Regions from separate parts of the Streptomyces sp. NPDC050264 genome, predicted to be linked through region 1. Evidence: riboswitches for the same ligand, from Rfam matches in the RefSeq annotation. Region 1 holds a riboswitch; the other holds the start of a gene.

Region 1 (3,018 bases):
CCTTCGCCGCCTTCGTCTACCTGCTGTTCACGCTGGGCGGGGGCCAGTAGCGCGGCTCAGACGAGGAGGCGCTCGCGCAGCCGGTCGCGGTCGGCCGCGGTGAGCCCCAGACCCTCTTCGAAGTAGCGGTCCGCGCCGCCCCAGGTCTGCTCGATGGTCTCGAAGGCCGCGTGCAGGTAGGCGGCGCGGGCGTCGAAGAGCGGGCTGAGCAACTCCATGACCTCGGGGGAGTAGGCGTCGCTCGCCGCGCTGCTGCGGCGCACCTTGTAGCGGCGGTGCTTCGCGTTCGACTCCAGGTAGTCCGTCTCGATGGCGTCGCGCTCCACGCCGACGGCGAGCAGCGTCACCGCGATCGACAGGCCCGCGCGGTCCTTGCCCGCCGCGCAGTGCATCAGGGCGGGCACGCTGTCCTCGGCGAGCGCGTGCAGCACGCGGCTGTGCTCGGCGGTGCGCAGGGAGATGATCGAGCGGTACGACGTGATCATGCGGTTCGCCGCGCGGCCTTCGGACAGGAGGGTGCGCAGCTGGTCTATGTCCCCGTCGCGGACCATCTGCCAGAACTCGGCGCCGTCGGCGGGGTCGGTCAGCGGCAGGTTCACATTGCGCACGCCCGGCAGTTCGACGTCGGCGCCCTCGAGGCGCTGGTCCGCGGCGTTGCGGAAGTCGAAGACGGTGTGCAGGCCGAGCCCGGCGAGGAACGCCGCGTCCTCGGCGGTGGCGTGGGCGAGATGGCCGCTGCGGTAGAGCACGCCCGGACGCACGCGCCGGCCGTCCACGGTCGGGAGACCGCCCACATCGCGGAAGTTGCGCACTCCGGACAGCTCGGGCTCGGTGGACGGGGCGTGCTGTGTCACGGGGGCTCCTCCCGGTCGGGCTCCGGCGTCGCTCGCCGGCGGACGCGCTCCTGACGATACGACACGGGTTCCCGAGTAAACCATCTGTCCGTTTTGCTCATACTTCACATCAACCGTCCGTAAATAAAGGGACATTGGGTACAGGCGCGTGAGCAGGCTCATAGCCGTAACGGTCCGTGGTGGCCGCCGGAAATTCTCTTCCTCTGAATTCCTGAAAGTAAGGCGCCGGCAAAGCCCCTGAGTCGACGCAGGGTGACACAGAAAACGCCCAGACGATCAAGAAAGCGGACCCAGAGGTGATTTCGGCGCTTGTCACCGCCTTTCGCGCTGCCTTACGGTCGCCACTCACTCCGGACGGAACGCCTAGTCCTGCCACCGCCCGGAATTCCGAACAACGACCCGTGACGGCAGGAACGGGGGACCCACAGGCAGTGCGCCGCCGAGGGAATTCCCCATGCGGCTAGGGGTGAAGTCGTGTCCGTGAAAGGGCCCGGCCGGGCAGCTCCAGCCCGAACCCGACAGCTCACCTCGTAGGCGACGGAGAGGAAACTCGTCATGCCCGCCAAGGGAAAGCACCGCCGCCCCAAGTCCCAGCGCGTCACCCGCGCCGCCGCCGTCGCGTCGGCCGGTGGCGCCGCGCTCGCCCTGCCGCTCATCGGTGCCACCGGCGCCCACGCGGCGACCGACTCCGCCTCGACCGACGCGAAGACGTACACCGTCAAGTCCGGTGACACGCTCTCGAAGATCGCCGACGCGCAGAACGTCGACGGCGGCTGGCAGAAGCTGTACGACGCCAACAAGGACGTCGTCGGCTCCGACGCGGGCGTCATCAAGCCGGGCATGAAGCTCACCCTGAACGGCGCGGCCGCGAGCACCGCCTCGGCCTCCCGGGCGAGCAGCACCGCGGACTTCGTGAAGCCCGTCGACGGCTCCATCGGCACGCCGTACCACTCGTCCGGTTCCATGTGGTCCAGCGGCTACCACACCGGCACCGACTTTGTCGTGCCCACCGGCACCGCCATCAAGGCGGTCGGCGCCGGCACCGTCGTCTCGGCCGGCTGGGACGGCGCCTACGGCAACGAGGTCGTCATCCAGCACGCCGACGGCCGCTACTCCCAGTACGCCCACATGTCCTCGCTCGGCGTCTCCGCGGGGCAGACCGTGACCGCGGGCCAGCAGATCGGCCTCTCCGGCGCCACCGGCAACGTGACCGGCCCGCACCTGCACTTCGAGATCCGTACGTCCCCGAGCTACGGCTCGGACGTCGACCCGCTGGCGTACCTGCGCGAGCACGGCGTCTCGATCTGATTCGAGCGCGATCCGATCGGCTCCCGGGTTATTCCCCGGGAGCCGAGTGCGTTTTCTCACCGCTCGTCAACCCCTGGTTACGGTCGCGTAGGCCACACCCGAGGGTGAAAGATGTGTGGTCGTGGCAAACGAATCGAGATCATTCAGCGGCGGCACGATTCGGTCCTACGCGGCGGTGGGGGACAGCTTCACCGAAGGCGTCGGGGACCCCGGGCCGGACGGCAGCTTCGTGGGGTGGGCCGACCGGCTCGCCGTCCTCCTGGACGACCGCGTGGCCGAGGACACCTTCCAGTACGCGAACCTCGCCGTGCGCGGCAAGCTCATCGACCAGATCGTCGAGGACCAGGTCCCGCGGGCCGTCGAGCTCGCCCCCGACCTGGTGACGCTGGTCGCGGGCGGCAACGACATCATCCGGCCCGGCACCGACCCGGACGACGTGGCCGAGCGCTTCGAGAAGGCCGTGGCACGCCTCGCCGGGGCCGCCGGGACCGTCATGGTCGCCACCGGCTTCGACACCCGCGACGTGGCCGTCCTCAAGCACATGCGCGGCAAGATCGCCACGTACAACATGCACATCCGCGCGATCGCCGACCGCTACGGCTGCCCGGTGCTCGACCTGTGGTCCCTCAGGTCCATCCAGGACCGCCGGGCCTGGGACGAGGACCGCCTCCACCTGTCCGCCGAGGGACACACCCGGGTCGCCCTGCGCGCGGGGCAGGCGCTCGGTGTCGACGTGCCCGCCGACCCGGAGCAGGCCTGGCCGCTGCTCCCGCCGCGCGGCACGTTCGAGGTGCGGCGCGACGACATCCACTGGGCGCGCGAGTTCCTGGTGCCGTGGATCGGGCGGCGGCTGCGC
Region 2 (3,018 bases), on a different contig from region 1:
GTCCAGGAGGTCGCCAAGGCCCGCCTGCGCCCCGACAACCGCGCGGTCCTCGTGTACGAGCCGACGGCCCCCGCTGAGCCCGACAACGAGAGCGACGAGAGCGACGAGGAGGCGGGCCGGTGACCGAACAGCTCGCGACCATGGACTTCCATTCCCAGCCCCAGGCAGGCGTGGCCAAGCCGTGGGCGTTCCCCGCCCCGGAGCGCGGCCGGCTCGCCAACGGCCTGACCGTGCTGCGCTGTCACCGCCCCGGCCAGCAGGTCGTCGCCGTGGAGATCAACCTGGACGCGCCGCTGGACGCCGAGCCCGCGGGTCTCGACGGCGTGGCCACGATCATGGCGCGTGCCTTCAACGAAGGCACCGACAAGCACTCCGCGGAGGAGTTCGCGGCCGAACTGGAACGTTGCGGCGCCACGTTGGACGCGCACGCCGACCACCCGGGCGTCCGCGTCTCCCTGGAGGTGCCCGTCTCGCGCCTTCCGAAGGGCCTGGCCCTGCTGGCCGACGCCCTGCGGGCGCCCGCCTTCTCGGACAGCGAGATCGAGCGTCTCGTGCGCAACCGGCTGGACGAGATCCCGCACGAGAGCGCCAACCCGGGCCGCCGTGCCGCCAAGGAGCTCTCCAAGCAGCTCTTCCCGGCCGGCGCGCGTATGTCGCGCCCGCGCCAGGGCAGCGAGGAGACCGTCACCGCCATCGACGCGGCGGCCGTGCGCGCCTTCTACGAGAAGCACGTACGCCCCGCCACCGCGACGGTCGTCGTGGTCGGCGACCTGACGGACACCGACCTCGACACCCTTCTCGAGGACACGCTCGGCGCCTGGACGGGCGACACGACGGAGCCCCGCCCCCTCCCGCCCGTCACCGCGGACGACACCGGCCGGGTCATCGTCGTGGACCGCCCGGGAGCGGTGCAGACACAGCTGCTCATCGGCCGCATCGGGCCCGACAAGCACGACCGTGTGTGGGCCGCGCAGATCCTCGGCACGTACTGCCTCGGCGGCACGCTCACCTCGCGCCTGGACCGCGTCCTGCGCGAGGAAAAGGGCTACACCTACGGTGTGCGCTCCTTCGCCCAGGTGCTGCGTTCCGCGCCGGACGGGACGGGTGCGGCGATGCTCGCCATCAGCGGCTCCGTGGACACCCCGAACACCGGGCCCGCGCTCGACGACCTCTGGAAGGTGCTGCGCACGCTGGCGGCGGAGGGCCTCACGGACGCCGAACGGGACACCGCGGTGCAGAACTTGGTGGGTGTGGCCCCGCTCAAGTTCGAGACCGCCGCGGCCGTCGCGGGCACCCTCGCCGACCAGGTCGAGCAGCAGCTGCCGGACGACTTCCAGGCCCGGCTGTACCGTCAACTCGCCGAGACGGGCACCGTGGAGGCCACCGCGGCCGTCGTGAGCGCCTTCCCGGCGGACCGTCTGGTGACGATCCTGGTGGGCGACGCCGCGCAGATCGAGGAGCCCGTCAGGGCCCTCGGTATCGGCGAGGTGACGGTGGTCACCGGCTGACCGCACTCCCGTACGTCGTACGAAGCCCCGGAGGCCGCTGGAACTCGAGCAGCGGTCACCGGGGCTTCGTGCTGGCGCGCACGTTCGTCCCCGATCGACCATGGATCTCTTATGTCCGAATTGGGGCGGAGGTTGCCTGTCTGCCCTGTGGCGTGCACTACAAAACACAGGATCCGTTTGTTGCTGAAAAGATGTTCCGCTTAGCGTCGGTCCGGCTGTTCGCCAGACACGCGTCGCGCCCGCGACACCGGACAGTCATCGCCGAGTCCCCCACGGCGCGAGCCAGGGGAGCCGGGGACCCACCGCAGTCCCTGGGGTGAATCGGGCGCTCTTCCCGTAAGGGGAGGGAGCCCGTAGGAGACCTTCCTGCTCCGAACCCGTCAGCTAACCCGGTAGGCGAGAGGGAAGGAAAGGATCAGCCACTACATGGCGTTCACCCGTGCCACCGGGAAGCACCGTCGCCCGAGCCGTCTCACGCGTACCACCGCGCAGGTCGCCGGAGTCGCGGCCCTCACCACGACCGGTGTCATCGGCGGCCTTGCCGCCCCGGCTCTCGCCGCCGACAACGCGGTCCCCGAGCAGAACGGACTGACGCAGGCCATCGCCATCGGCGACTCCCTGGCCGCCCAGATCGACGCGCAGGCAGTCGCACAGAAGAAGGCCGCCGACGAGGCCGCCGCCAAGAAGAAGGCCGAAGCCGAGGCCAAGAAGAAGGCCGAGGAGGCCAAGCGCGAGGCCGAGGCGAAGGCCAAGAAGGAGCGCGAGGCCAAGGAGCGCGCCGCCCGTGAGGCCGAGCGCAAGCGCCTCAACACCTTCGTGGCGCCGATCTCCGGTTCCTACGTCTCCACCGCCTACAAGGCGAGCAGTGGCCTGTGGTCCTCCGGCAGCCACACCGGCATCGACTTCCACGCGGCGAGCGGCACTTCGGTGCACGCCGTCGGCTCCGGCACTGTCGTCGAAGCCGGCTGGGGCGGCGCGTACGGCAACAACGTCGTGATCAAGATGAACGACGGCACGTTCACCCAGTACGGTCACCTGTCGTCCATCGGTGTCTCCGTCGGCCAGGCGGTCACCCCCGGACAGCAGATAGCCCTCTCCGGTGCCACTGGCAACGCCACGGGCCCGCACCTTCACTTCGAGGCCCGCACGACCGCCGAGTACGGATCGGACATGGACCCCGTCGCGTACCTGCGCTCCCACGGAGTGAACGTCTGACGTCTCCGCGACACCACGCGAAAGCCCCGGCTCATCGAGCCGGGGCTTTCGCGTGCGTGAACCGTTTCTGGCCAAAAAATATCCATGGATTCCGACCTCCCGTCGGAAATTCATGAACGGTGGAATAGAGTCACTGGGCAAGCGCGCCGAACGGGTGCCCATCGCGCTTGCACAAGCGTCGATCGACCGCGTTTTTCGCGGGGATTAAGACGGAGGTCGGGTCATGCGCATTCCCGCGCACTCGGTATGCACGGCGATCCGCGACGACATCGTCGCGGGTGTCTACGAGCGCGGC

What was found. Region 1 has a riboswitch for cyclic di-AMP ahead of AB0J02_RS04845 (LysM peptidoglycan-binding domain-containing M23 family metallopeptidase). Riboswitches for the same ligand answer to the same signal wherever they lie in the genome.
Region 2: another riboswitch for cyclic di-AMP. It lies ahead of AB0J02_RS34710 (M23 family metallopeptidase); the one in region 1 lies ahead of AB0J02_RS04845 (LysM peptidoglycan-binding domain-containing M23 family metallopeptidase).

The regions. Positions count from the first base shown of each region.
Region 1 covers NZ_JBFAKV010000002.1:473,331-476,348, forward strand. The annotation lists gene AB0J02_RS04835 (DUF6126 family protein) at 1-50, shown strand, start outside; gene AB0J02_RS04840 (tyrosine-protein phosphatase) at 57-854, opposite strand; cyclic di-AMP (ydaO/yuaA leader) riboswitch at 1,221-1,406, shown strand; gene AB0J02_RS04845 (LysM peptidoglycan-binding domain-containing M23 family metallopeptidase) at 1,410-2,162, shown strand; gene AB0J02_RS04850 (SGNH/GDSL hydrolase family protein) at 2,284-3,018, shown strand, end outside.
Region 2 covers NZ_JBFAKV010000025.1:138,765-141,782, forward strand. The annotation lists gene AB0J02_RS34700 (pitrilysin family protein) at 1-123, shown strand, start outside; gene AB0J02_RS34705 (pitrilysin family protein) at 141-1,508, shown strand; cyclic di-AMP (ydaO/yuaA leader) riboswitch at 1,758-1,922, shown strand; gene AB0J02_RS34710 (M23 family metallopeptidase) at 1,935-2,723, shown strand; gene AB0J02_RS34715 (GntR family transcriptional regulator) at 2,947-3,018, shown strand, end outside.